DNA from 3 places in the Pseudomonas sp. P39-UII1 genome. Region 2 is predicted to be linked to each of the others. Evidence: riboswitches for the same ligand, from Rfam matches in the RefSeq annotation. Region 2 holds a riboswitch; each other region holds the start of a gene.

Region 1 (4,420 bases), on a different contig from region 2:
GTCCATCAACGCCGCCACCCACAGTTCGGCGCAATCGTTGATGCCTTCGACCTTGAGCTTCATGAAGGCGTCGGTACGCTCGCCCAAGGCCTCGGCCGTGCGCAACCGCTCCTGCTCTACCAGCGCCTTGATGCGCCCGCGCAGTTCGCCCTGCGTGATGCGAACGAAGCGCCACGGCTGCATCAGGCCAACGCTGGGGGCCTGATGCGCGGCGCCGAGCAGGCGGCCGAGCACCTCGGGGGCCACCGTGCCGCCGGCAAAGTGGCGCATGTCGCGACGCTCGCCGATGGCCCGGTAGACCGCGGCGCGCTCGGCATCACTGAAGGCGTGTTCGCTCATGGCCGCAACAGCGCCGCCGCCGCCTCGGGGTTGGACGGGAAATAAAAGTGCACGTAAGACGCAGTGAGCCGGCCCAGGCGGTAGACCGCTTCGTTACCGCGCCCACCATTGGGGCTCAGGCCCCGGGCAATCGGTTCCAGCGCGGTGCTGGTCAGCGAGTGGTGGTAGGTATGCCCGCGCAGGGTACCCTCGGGCAGCTCGACGGCCTGCAGGGCAAGCGCTGCCAGGCGTTTCTGCATGGTCGCCTCGCCCGGCAGCAGGCCGAGCAGCGCAGCACGTTCACCGGCAACGTCGGTCAAGGCATCGAGCAGGTAGAGCATGCCGCCGCATTCGGCCAGCAGGGGCTTGCCCGCGGCGTGATGGGCACGGATGGCTTCGGTCATCGGCGCGTTGGCAGCCAGGGCATGGTGATGCAGCTCGGGATAGCCGCCCGGCAGGTACAAACTGTCCACATCGGGCAGCGCCTGATCGTGCACAGGCGAGAAGAATGTCAGCTGGGCGCCCAGATCGCGCAGCAGGTCGAGGTTGGCGCCATAGGTGAAGGCAAACGCTTCGTCCTTCGCCACGCCGATGCGCACGCCAGCCAGCGACGCGGCGCAGGGCTGCGGCGAGGGTTCGGCGAAGGCCACCGGCGGCGGCAATGCTGCATCGCAGCTGCTGCCCAGGGCTTGGGCGGCAGCGTCCAGGCGCGCATCCAGGTCATTCAGCTCACTGGCCTGCACCAACCCCAGGTGGCGGCTGGGCAGCTCGATGCCGCGCTCGCGCGACAGCCCGCCGTACCAGCGCAGCCCCTCGGTAAGGCTGCCTTCAAGCAGTTGCGCATGGCGCAGGCTGCCCACCCGGTTGGCCAGCACACCGGCGAACGGCAGGTCGGCCTGGTAGCGCGCCAGGCCCAAGGCCAGGGCGCCAAAGGTCTGGGCCATGGCAGTGCCATCGATCACCGCCAGCACCGGTACGCCGAAGTGGCGGGCCAGGTCGGCGCTGGACGGGGTACCGTCGAACAGCCCCATGACCCCCTCGATCAGGATCAGGTCAGCCTCGCCCGCCGCTTCCCACAGCAGGCGGCGGCTCTCTTCGGCGCCGATCATCCACAGGTCGAGCTGGTACACCGGCGCACCGCTGGCGCGCTCGAGGATCATCGGGTCGAGAAAATCAGGCCCGCACTTGAACACCCGGACTTTACGCCCGAGGTTGCGGTGCAGGCGGGCCAGGGCCGCAGTCACGGTGGTCTTGCCCTGGCCAGAAGCCGGGGCCGCGATCAGTACGGCCGGGCAGTGTCGCGTGTGGCTCACAGTTCGACGCCCTTCTGCGCGCGGATGCCCGCCTGGAACGCATGCTTGAGCATGCCCATCTCGGTGACCGTGTCGGCCAGCTCGATCATTTCCGGCTTGGCCGCGCGGCCCGTGACGATCACATGCTGCATGGGGGGACGCGCCTGGATGTCGCAGAGCACCTGGTCGAGGTCGAGGTAGCCATGCTTGAGCGCGATGTTCAGTTCATCGAGCACCACAAACTGCACGGACGGGTCTTGCAGCAATTGGCGCGAAACCGTCCAAGCCGCTTCGGCGGCGGCGATGTCGCGCTGACGATCCTGGGTTTCCCAGGTAAAGCCCTCGCCCATCACGTGGTAGCGCACCTGCTCGGGGAAGCGCCGGAAGAACAGCTCCTCGCCGGTGCTGTTGCGGCCCTTGATGAACTGCACCACGCCGCACTGCATGCCATGGCCCAAAGCGCGCGCGAGCATGCCGAAGGCCGAGCTGCTCTTGCCCTTGCCGTTGCCGGTAAGTACCAGCAACAGGCCGCATTCGTTTGGGGAATTGGCGATGCGCTCGTCGATGACTGCCTTCTTGCGCTGCATGCGCGCCAGGTGGCGTTCGTCGCGGTCGGTGAGTTCGCTCATGGGGGTACTCCGCAGGCTGACGCCACGCGAAGAAGCGGCGACAGGTCGATAGACAGGCAGGCGGAGAGCGCGCAGGAGCCGTGGCCAGACGCCACGGTGCACCGCGCATCACCCTCCGTGATGCCGTTGGCAGTGACAGGCCGGTCTCCGGGCTTGTGAGCGGGCGTCGGCCCGGCCTGCGCGCCTTCCCGGATGCTGGCATCCAGTGGCCCTGCGCGGCCTTTGACTCACCTACCGTTGCGGGGGCAGCGCCGGACTCGCGCCCTTTATGGCGCCCACCGGCTTCCCAGTTTCACCCCACCCAGACAAGGCTGGCAGGGCACCTGAAACACGCGCGAAGGTTAGAGGGTTGAATGGGGAGCGTCAATCGAACGGGGGTGATTTCACAAAGCCCATCGCCGGTTGCCGACGATGGGCTTTGAGCTTTAGCGACGAATCAGCGCCAACACTGCATCGGTCACTTCACGGGTGGTGGCCTTGCCGCCCAGGTCAGGCGTGTGCAGGCCACTTTCGGTGACCGCTTCGATCGCGGCCATCAGCTCGCGCGCGGCAGCGTGTTCGCCCAGATGCTCAAGCATCATCACCGCGGTCCAGAAGGTAGCGATGGGGTTGGCCACGCCCTTGCCGGTGATATCGAACGCCGAGCCATGGATGGGCTCGAACATCGACGGGAAGTCACGGCCGGGGTTGAGGTTGGCGGTGGGCGCGATGCCCAGGCTGCCGGACAGCGCAGCAGCCAGGTCGGACAGGATGTCGGCATGCAGGTTGGTGGCCACCACCACATCCAGCTGCTCGGGCTTGAGCACCATGGTCGTGGTCACGGCGTCCACCAGCTCGCGGGTGGTGCGCACATCGGGGTAATCCTTGGCCACCTCCTCGAACACCTCGTCCCACAGCACCATGCCATGGCGCTGCGCGTTGGACTTGGTTACCAGGGTCAGGTGTTTTGCCGGGCGAGTGCGGGCCAGCTCGAAAGCGAAGCGGTGGATGCGCTCGACGCCAACGCGGGTGAAGGTCGAGACCTCGGTGGCCACTTCGATCGGCAAGCCCTGGTGGACACGGCCGCCACTGCCGGAGTATTCCCCTTCGGAGTTCTCCCGCACGATCACCCAGTCAATTGCCTTGCCCTTGGCCAGCGGGCTGGTCACCCCTGGCAACACGCGGGCCGGGCGTACATTGGCGAACTGATCGAAGCCCTGGCAGATCGGCAGGCGCAGGCCCCACAGCGACACATGGTCCGGTACTTCCTGGCTGCCCACGGCGCCGAAGAAGATGGCATCGAAGGTTTTCAGCCTTTCCAGGCCGCCCTCGGGAATGTATTGGCCTTCGCGCAGGTAACGCTCCGAGCCCCAATCGAAATGCTCGAAATCGATGCCGAAACTACCGCGCTTGGCAGCCAGTGCCTGCAGTACCTCGACACCCGCGGCGATCACCTCGACACCAATGCCATCACCCGGAATTGCCGCGATCTTGTAGTTGCTCATGCCTCGACTCCCATGCTTGTTGTGGCCCGCCGGGCTTGTGCTGGCGGGTATGAGCCGAGTATATGTAGTGAACCCAGGGCAGCAGTTAACCCTGAATTACCTCTTAAGTAACCATGGGTTAATGATGAATCCAACACAGGACCTGGGCTTCTTTCACCTCCTGGCCAAGCAAGGCAGCCTGGCAGCCACCGCACGCGAGCTAGGCGTCACGCCGCCGGCGGTGAGCAAGCGCCTGGCAGCACTGGAGGCACGCCTGGGCGTGCGCCTGGTCAACCGCACCACCCGCTCCATGAGCCTGACCGCCGAGGGCGAGCTGTACTTCGCTCACGCCGCGCGCATCCTCGTCCAGGTCGATGAAGTGGAACAATTGATCGGCCGCCACCGCGCCGAGCCCAAGGGCTTGATCCGGGTGAACGCCTCGCTGGGTTTTGGCCGCCGCTACATCGGCCCGGCCCTGGCCGACTTCTACGCGCGCTACCCGGACATCGAGGTGCAGCTGGAAATCAGCGACCACCCGCTGGACTTGGCCAGCCACGGCTTCGACCTGGGGATTCGCTTCGGCAGCCTGCCGGACGCCTCTTTCCATGCCCGCAAGATCGCGTCCAACCGCCGCCTGCTGTGCGCTTCACCGCTGTACCTGGAAAAGCACGGCACACCGCTGAAACTGACGGACCTGGCCCAGCACAACTGCATTTTC
Region 2 (4,420 bases):
GAACTGCGCCAGTTGCATCGGCGCCTGGGCATCACCATCGTCTATGTGACCCATGACCAGGAAGAAGCCATGCGCCTGTCCCAGCGCATCGCCATCTTCAGCCACGGCAAGATCGTCGGCCTGGGCACCGGTTACGACCTGTACCAGAACCCGCCGAATGCCTTCGTCGCCTCGTTCCTGGGCAACTCGAACTTCCTGCAGATCAAGGCCAGCGGCCATGGCGCCGGCAGTTTCGAGGGCCAGCCGCTGGCGATCCGCCTGACACCTGGCCTGGCCGCCGGGCAGGACGCACTGATCATGGTGCGCCCGGAAAAAGCCCTGGCCCTGACCACTGAACAAGCGGCGCGCGAACCGTTGCCCACGGGCTGGAACGAGGTCATCGCGAAAGTCGGCGAAGTGCTGTTCCTTGGCGAAAGCCAGACCTGCCACGTGATGACCCCAGGCGGTACGGAAATGACCGTGAAAGCATTGTCGGCCGCTGGCATGCCGATGCAGCCGGGCGATACCGTGAAGGTGCGTTGGGCGGTAGCGGATGCGTGCATTTACACCGAGTGGGCGCAAAGCGACCTGAGCAAATCGGCAGGGGCGCATTGATCGGCAAGCAACCCCGAATGTACCGGCCTCTTCAAGGCTTGCGCCACGAAGGGGCCGCTACGTTTCAACCCTTCAGGTTCAGAACGACAGGCCCAGTTTGACCCCGTACTCGTCACGCTTGAGTTCGGTGTTGTCTGCCAGCAAGGTGTCTTCGTCCAGCTCGTAGTTGGTGCGGGTGTAATACACCCCGGCATAAATCGGGAAGTCGCCCTGCTGGTTCATCAGCAGGCTGATCTCGGCATACGGGTTGGTGCGGTCCCTCGTGTCCGCCCTGTCGCTGCCGAGTCGTTCCACATCGAGCTTCACCTTGCCATCGATGCTGCGCCGCACGCCAGCCTCCACCCGCAGCGTTGCCGCATCGAACTGATGGTTGTAACCGAGCGCCGCCTTGGCGTAGGGCCCTTTGTAGGTCAAGTCGCTGTCCAGCCTGCGGCCCTCGATTTCGAACCGCGTCCAGGCGTAGCCCGCGCCCACGATCACATCGACAAAGTTGCGCGCATCCAGTGCCGCCCGCCAACCCAGGTCGAGGTTAGCCTGGGCTTCCTTGAGCTTGTTGTCCTTCTGCTTGGTGTATTTGCCTTCTGCACCGACCTGGTAGATGAACCCGGATTCGGCCGTCATCTTGTTACCGAAGTTGGCGAAAACGCCACCCTCACCCACGTGTTCCGACTGGCTTTGCTGCCCCCCATGAAAGTTGAATTCGTCGTAAGCGCCTAACAGGCCAAGGGTGAACAATGGATCGGTGCTGGGTGCGGCAGTGGCCGCCAGAGGTGAGCCCATCAGGGCAAGAATGCAGGTATGACGTAACAGATAACGAGTACGCATGCGTGAAGTCTCCATGACAGCGAAACGAATGGCGAACCCTCATTACGAGAATAGCCCCGCCGCGAAAGTTCGGAAAAAAATCATCAAATTCGCCCAACTCTGTGTTTCGTCACACTATTGCCAACCCTCCACATGATTGACGCGCGTGCCCGCGAGTGGTCATATGCGCGCCAGTTTCAGGTGTCCTGCGCCGCCGTGCGCAGGGTGAAACGGGAAGCCGGTGCGTCGTGTTCCACGACAAGTCCGGCGCTGCCCCCGCAACGGTAAGCGAGCGATACCTTCGACACACCACTGTGCACCTGCATGGGAAGGTGAAGGCGTCATGACCCTCGCAAGCCCGGAGACCGGCCTGAGGCTTCACTTGGCAACCCGCGGTGGGCGGGCGCAGGCCGGTATCCGCGTGCGCGCCTGCGTGTGCGGTTGCGCCTTTGCGTGTTTTCCACCGGGATCCATTCATTCCTGCAGCAGTGGAAAGACATGTCCCGTTTCTTCAAGCTTCACCCTCTGGCGGCCTGCCTGGCCGTCGCCCTGCCAGCCCTGGCCGATGACCAAGGCTCAGCCGTCCTGGCGCTGCCGTCCACGGCCGTCACCGACACCCGCGATGACCAACACGTCGACCTCGCCACGCCGACCCAGGCTGGTTCACGCCTGAACCTCAGCGCCCTGGAAACCCCGGCCAGTACCAGCAGCATCACCGCCGAACAGATCCAGCAACGCAACAACTTCACCGTGCAGGACGCCGTGACCCGCTCGCCGGGCATCACCTTCGTCGGCAGCCCGGGTGATGGCGGCACCGGCCTGTCGGCCCGCGGCTTTACCGGGCAAGGTTCGGTGATGACCTTGTTCGACGGCGCGCGCCTGTATACCGGTGCTGGCACCCAGACGTTCCCGGTCGACCCGTGGATGGTCGAGCGCATCGATGTGATTCGCGGCCCGGCTTCGGTGCTGTATGGAGAAGGCGCCACCGGTGCAGTGATCAACGTCATCCCGAAAAAGCCCGTGACCGGCGACATTCACAACCACCTGCGCCTGGGCTATGGCTCCTGGGACCGCCAACAACTCGGCCTGGACAGCGGCGGCAGCCTCAGCGAGCGCCTGAGCTACCGCCTCACCCTCAACCAGCAGGCGGGCAACGGCTGGGTCGACCGCACCGAGTCGCGCAGCCTGGCACTCAGCGCGGCGCTGCGCTTCGACGCCAGCGACGATTTGAGTTTCACCCTGGCCCATGAACGTGGCGACGCGCAGCCGGCGAACTACTACGGCACCCCGCTGATCGACGGGCACTACCGCAGCAGCCTGCGCAAGAAGAACTACAACATCCAGAATGACGTGCAGCGCTACCACGACGAGTGGACCCGCCTCACTACCGACTGGGCCATCAACGACCAGCTCAGCGCCAGCAACCAGCTCTACTACATCAAAAGCCGCCGCCACTGGCGCAACGCCGAGGACTACAGCTGGGATGCCGACCGTGGGCAGCTGCTGCGCCAGAGCTACCTGCAGATCAAGCACAACCAGGAGCAGATCGGTGACCGCCAGACCTTCACCTTCGACCATTCGTTGTTTGGCCTGGCGAGCAGGACCCTGGTCGGTGCCGAGTACAACAAGGTGCGTTTCAACGTGGACAGCAACGCGCCGTACAACGACGTCGGCGGCGACTACATCGACCCATGGCAACCGGCCCCGGGCGGGTTCCACAGCGATTCGCCCACCCGCCCGCAAACCCTTTCCACCACCCACACCTTCGCCCTGTTTGCCGAGAACCGCCTGCAACTGACCGAGCGCCTGTCGCTGGTGACCGGCGTGCGCCGCGACCAGAACCACATCGACCGCGACAACCTCACCAACAACACGCGCAGCGACCGCAGCCTGCAAGGCGGCAACTGGCGCGCCGGGCTGGTGTTTGCAGCCACTGACAACCTGTCGCTGTACGGCCAGTATTCCACCAGCGAGGACGGGGTGAACAACCTGATCAGCCTGAGCCCGACGCAGATGAACTACGACCTGACCGAGTCGAAGCAGACCGAGCTGGGCCTCAAGCAACGCTTCTGGGAAGGTCGCGGGGAGTGGACCCTGGCGGCCTTCCACATCGTCAAGAAAAAGCTGCTGGTGGATGACCCGCTCACCCACGAAAAGCAGCAGGCCGGGCAACAGACCTCCGATGGCCTGGAGGCGACGCTGGAGCTGGCCTTGCCGCAGCAATGGCAGGTTTCTGCCAATGCCTCGCTGTTGCGCGCCAGGTATGACGACTTCGACGAGACGGCCGGCGGTGGGCCCCAGGACCGCAGCGGCAACCGCCCGGCCAATGTGCCACGGCGTACCGCCAACCTGTGGCTGACCAAGGGGTTCGGCCAGCAGGTGGAAGCCGGCATTGGCGCGCGCTATGTGGATGAGCGCTACGCCGACACTGCCAACACCCAGCGCGCACCGGGGTACACCGTGGTCGATGCCAACATCGGCTGGCAGGTGTTGCCGGACGTGCGGCTCGGGTTGCAGGTGAACAACCTGTTCGACCGGGAGTACGTGGCCTCGGCGTTCAGTGGCACGCAGTGGATCATGGGCGTGCCGCGGTCGTACTTTGCTACCGTGGATTACAGCTTCTGATCTGAGTTGGCTGTACCGGCCTCATCGCCGGCAAGCCGGCTCCTACAGGTACAGCAGCGCCGTGTGGGAGCCGGCTTGCCGGCGATGAGGCCCGCATGAACAGCACAAAAACCACTACCAGGCAGTCATGGAATAGTTATAAGATAACGTTTCATTTGACATCCATTCCTGCCTGCGACCCTCTTCCATGACAAGTGCCGCCGCCACCCCCACCCTGCTCACCCAGCGCCTGCAGAGCATCGACGCCCTGCGCGGCCTGGTGATTCTGTTCATGCTGCTCGACCACGTTCGCGAGACGTTCTTCCTGCACCGTCAGGTCAGCGACCCGATGGCCATCGACGTTACCGACCCGTCGCTGTTCGCCAGCCGCACCCTGGCCCACCTGTGCGCGCCGGTG
Region 3 (4,420 bases), on a different contig from region 2:
CAGTCGAGACCGTAATGGGGCACAAGTTCGTCGACGATACGGGCCAGGTGCTTGACCCCCAGGTGGATGGCCAAGGTACTGCCATGGCGCGCCAGGTCGCTCAGTTGTTCGCCAGCAGGCATCGGTGAGCTGTCGCCGTAACGGGTGAGAATCACCGTTTGCGCGACCTCTGGCAGGGTTAGTTCACAGCCCAGCAATGCGGCGCTGGCGGAGGTGGCCGTAACGCCGGGGATGATCTGGTAACCGATATTCAACTCGCGCAGATGGCGGATCTGTTCGCCGATGGCGCCATACAGGCTGGGGTCGCCACTGTGTACCCGGGCCACATCCTGGCCTTTTATATGGGCCGTGTGCATGGCCTCGATGATCTGGTCCAGGTGCAGTTCGGCACTGTTGATGACTGTCTCGGCCTGATGGCCCTCGAGCACTGCCGTCGGCACTAGAGAGCCGGCGTAGATGATCACCGGGCACTGACGGATCAGGCGTTGCCCCTTGACCGTGATCAGCTCGGGGTCGCCGGGGCCGGCGCCGATGAAGTAGACCGTCATGAAGATTCCTTGCAGGTAATGGATGTAGCGATTATCCGCCGCAGGCGAGGGCGAGGGTAGCGGGGCCAAGCGATTGCCGCGTCACCTGGAGCCTGGCATTGCCGTGGTCGAGGTGCGCGAGGGCCAGGGCCGCGCTTTCCGCGACACCCCAGCAGCCGCTGTGGGCGTGGGCCAGCGCAGAGCGATGGCTGAGCAGGGGCTCGAAGGGGTGCAGCTGGCTGGCGGTGAACAGCATCAAGGGTAAGCCGTAACGTTTGGCGAGTTGTTGCAGGCCTGGCTCGTCGGCCTTCAAATCGATGCTGGCAATGCCGCGCAGCGCTGCCAGCGCCAGGCCGTGGCTTTCCAGGGCCTGACGCAGCAGCGTGTCGAGCACGTCCACCGGGCAGCCCCGGCGGCAACCAAAGCCGGCGTACAGGGCCGGCGGTGGGTGCTGGTTTGCCATCAGGCGTGGCTGGAGCGGCGGTACAGCCAGGCGCTGAGCAGGCCCAAGGCCAGCCAGAAGGCGGCATTGGTTACCCAGGATGCGATCTTGAACTGGGTTTCCAGGGCCTCAGGAGCCAGGCTTTGGTGGACGTCGGGTTGCGGAGCACCGATCACGTGGGGGACTGCCAGCAAGACCACGCCGATCACCTTGAATAGCCAATGGCGGGCGAACACCAGCAGCGCCAGCCCCAGCCCGGTGGCGGCAGCGGTGCCGATCCACCAGCTTTGGCGCTGGCCGAGGTCGGCGGCGGCGGTGCCGGGCAGCTCCGGCGGCAGGCCCAGGGTGGGCGCCAGGCAGAACACCGCAAACCCGGCCAGGCCCCAGAGCGCACCGGTGCTGACGCGGTTGGGTTCACGCAGGCTGTAAAGCGCAGCGAGGATCAGGGCAAAACCGACGGCGACGACCAGGTTGCCACCGGTGGTGGACAGGATGCGCTGCCAGCCGTCCTCTGGCGACCAGGCCTCGGCACTGTGTTCATGGCCTGCTGCATGTTCGTGGGCAACGGCCGCTTCGCCGTCATGGCTATGGTGCTCGGCGGCAGGGGCTGCCGATTCGTAGGTTTCCGCCTGGAGGATCAGCGGGGCGACCCAGAAGCTTTGCAGCAGGGTCAGCAGCAACGCTGCAAGCAGGCCGCTGAACCCGGCGGTGCGGGCAATGCGCTTGATCATGGGGCGGTCTCAGTGGCAGGGGAAGGCGGCGCTGTGGCGGGTGTCGTGGGCGGCGTTGTGCACGGCTTCGATGTGCGAGAAGCCGGCGAAGTAAATCAGGCACAGGCCAAGCAGGCTGGCGCCGGCGGCGATGATGACGCGCTGGCTGAGGGTGACGGGGGTGGCGATGGTGTGTTTGGCGCTGGTGGTGGGCATGACGCGTTCCTCTGCTTTGCTTTTTATAGGGGCAACGGGGCACAGGCGAGCGCGACAGCCCCGGGCGTGGATGGCCCAGGGGAATGCGACAGCGCCCGCCCACCGCGGGGTGTTCATGAACGCCAGGCCGGTCTCCGGGCTTGCGAGGAGGAGCAGGGCTCCTGTGAACGCGTCACCTTCCCATGCCGTACTGCTTGGCACAGTGGTCTAGACGCTTCGCTCGCTTACCGTTGCGGGGGCAGCACCGGAGTTGTCGGGCCCTGGTCGAGGGCCTGCGACGCACCGGTTTCCCGTTTCACCCCCGTGGGGGCACCTGAACGCAGGGTGTAAGGAGAGCACGGGGCAGGGGTGGCGTCAATTGGTTGATGGGGTTGGGGGGAGGCGGAGTGGGACGCGAAGGGGGCTCCTTGAATGCCGTGGTGGTGCGCAAATCGAGCGCCGCCCGCGCGGCGCTCGGTCGCCAGGGCGCCACAAATCTCAAGCCATGAGTTGACCACCCGCCACCCCCCGCGTAGCCTTGCCGCTTCGAGGTTCTTCGGCCAAACCGAAGCTAAGACGGGAACGCGGTACAAGCCGCGGCTGCCCCCGCAACTGTAAGTACCGGCAACGGATCGACACAGCCACTGCGCCCAGGCGCGGGAAGGCGTCATCCCGCCAGGCTCTTGTCTGATCAAGGCCTGAACGGTGCAAGCCAGGAGACCTGCCTCGCAACGATTTCGACTTTCAACCGGGCGGGGTGATCCGGTGGCGAACGAGCCCGGCCGGCCTGGCCCGAGGCTTTCGTCCCGCATGCCCGCGCCATCCTGCCAAGGGCAACGCGACATGAAAACACTGGCCAAGCTCCCCGTCACCATCGTCACCGGCTTCCTCGGCTCGGGCAAGACCACCTTGCTCCGGCACATGCTCGACAATGCTCAGGGCCGTCGCATCGCGGTCATCGTCAACGAGTTCGGTGAGCTCGGCATCGACGGCGAAATCCTCAAGCAGTGCAGCATCGGCTGCACCGAGGAAGAGGCCAGCGGCCGTGTCTACGAACTGGCCAACGGCTGCCTGTGCTGCACCGTGCAGGAAGAGTTCTTCCCGGTGATGCGCGAACTCGTGGCCCGCCGCGGCGACCTCGACCACATCCTCATCGAAACCAGCGGCCTGGCCCTGCCAAAACCGTTGGTACAGGCCTTCCAGTGGCCAGAAATCCGTAACGCCTGCACCGTCGACGCGGTAATCACCGTGGTCGACAGCCCGGCCGTGGCCGCTGGCACCTTCGCCGCCTACCCCGACCAGGTCGACGCCCAGCGCAAGCTCGACCCCAACCTGGACCACGAATCGCCGCTGCACGAACTGTTCGCCGATCAGTTGGCCAGTGCCGACCTGGTGGTCCTCAACAAAGCCGACCTGATCGACGCCGAAGGCCTGGCCAAGGTGCGCGCCGAAGTCGCCGAAGAACTGCCGCCTGCGGTCAAGGTGATCGAAGCCAGCAGCGGCCGCCTGCCGCTGGACGTGCTGTTGGGTATTGGCGCTGAGTCGGAAGCGCACATCGATGGCCGTCGCACCCACCATGACGCCCACCATGACGGCGACGACGATCATGATGACCACGACCATGACGCCTTCGATTCCATCTCCATCGACCTGCCGGAAGCCGACGAAGCCCTGCTGCTCGACGCCTTGACCCAGCTGGTAGTGGAGTTCGGCATTCTGCGGGCCAAAGGTTTCGCAGCCATCCCCGGCAAGCCGATGCGCCTGCTGGTCCAGGGCGTGGGCACCCGTTTCGACAAGCACTTCGACCGTGCCTGGCGCGCTGGCGAGCCGCGCATGACCCGCCTGGTACTGATTGGCCAGGACCTCGATGCCGCGCAACTGGAAGCGCGCCTGCGCCAAGCCCTGGGCGCCTGACCCATGCACCTGCTGCGGACCCAGCCCGGCGGCTTCGTGCCGGACGACAGCATCGCCGACCTCGGCCAGACACCCGCCGAGCTGGTGATCCTCTGCAGCGGCGACTCGCACCTGGCACTGCTCGCCGAAACCGCCGAGCAACTGCCAGACGACTTTCCCAGCCTGCGCCTGGCCAACCCCATGCAGGTGCAGAACCATGCTTCGGTCGATCTGTATATCGACGAGGTACTGCGCCATGCCAAGGTAATCCTGGTGTCGTTGCACGGTGGGGTCGGCTATTGGCGCTATGGCGTCGAGCAGTTGGTCGAGCTGACCGCGCGCGGCGTGCAGCTGATTCTGGTGCCGGGTGACGACCGCCCGGACCCTGAGCTGACCGGCCTTGGCACCGTTACCGGTGAACCGGCCGAGCGCCTCTGGCACTACCTGCGCCAGGGCGGCAAGGCCAATGCCGTCAACCTGTTCAAGTGCCTGGCCAACCAGTGGCTGGGCCGCGATTACAGCTGGGACGCGCCGCAGCCGCTGCCGCGCACATCGGTCTATCACCCGGCCAAACCCGCGGCGGCCCTGGAAGACTGGTACGGCGAGTGGCACCCGGACTACCCGGTGGCGCCGCTGCTGTTCTACCGTTCGCA

Evidence for each region. A riboswitch is a leader RNA that binds a small molecule or an ion and turns the genes downstream of it on or off. The one in region 2 is predicted to bind cobalamin.
Region 1: it holds a riboswitch for cobalamin, as region 2 does, so the genes downstream of both, cobO (cob(I)yrinic acid a,c-diamide adenosyltransferase) here and ABEH27_RS07555 (TonB-dependent receptor) in region 2, are expected to answer to the same signal.
Region 3: it holds a riboswitch for cobalamin, as region 2 does, so the genes downstream of both, ABEH27_RS14725 (CbtB-domain containing protein) here and ABEH27_RS07555 (TonB-dependent receptor) in region 2, are expected to answer to the same signal.

The regions. Positions count from the first base shown of each region.
Region 1 covers NZ_JBDFPP010000027.1:48,117-52,536, forward strand. Annotated here, with positions in the region: gene bluB (5,6-dimethylbenzimidazole synthase) at 1-339, opposite strand, end outside; gene ABEH27_RS23015 (cobyrinate a,c-diamide synthase) at 336-1,631, opposite strand; gene cobO (cob(I)yrinic acid a,c-diamide adenosyltransferase) at 1,628-2,239, opposite strand; cobalamin riboswitch at 2,360-2,581, opposite strand; gene ABEH27_RS23025 (tartrate dehydrogenase) at 2,665-3,723, opposite strand; gene ABEH27_RS23030 (LysR family transcriptional regulator) at 3,848-4,420, shown strand, end outside.
Region 2 covers NZ_JBDFPP010000004.1:108,636-113,055, reverse strand. Annotated here, with positions in the region: gene ABEH27_RS07565 (ABC transporter ATP-binding protein) at 1-594, shown strand, start outside; gene ABEH27_RS07560 (outer membrane beta-barrel protein) at 673-1,419, opposite strand; cobalamin riboswitch at 1,581-1,787, shown strand; gene ABEH27_RS07555 (TonB-dependent receptor) at 1,897-4,023, shown strand; gene ABEH27_RS07550 (heparan-alpha-glucosaminide N-acetyltransferase domain-containing protein) at 4,211-4,420, shown strand, end outside.
Region 3 covers NZ_JBDFPP010000010.1:64,837-69,256, reverse strand. Annotated here, with positions in the region: gene cobM (precorrin-4 C(11)-methyltransferase) at 1-548, opposite strand, end outside; gene ABEH27_RS14735 (cobalamin biosynthesis protein) at 580-990, opposite strand; gene ABEH27_RS14730 (CbtA family protein) at 990-1,700, opposite strand; gene ABEH27_RS14725 (CbtB-domain containing protein) at 1,710-1,895, opposite strand; cobalamin riboswitch at 2,003-2,227, opposite strand; cobalamin riboswitch at 2,407-2,618, shown strand; gene cobW (cobalamin biosynthesis protein CobW) at 2,718-3,788, shown strand; gene cobN (cobaltochelatase subunit CobN) at 3,792-4,420, shown strand, end outside.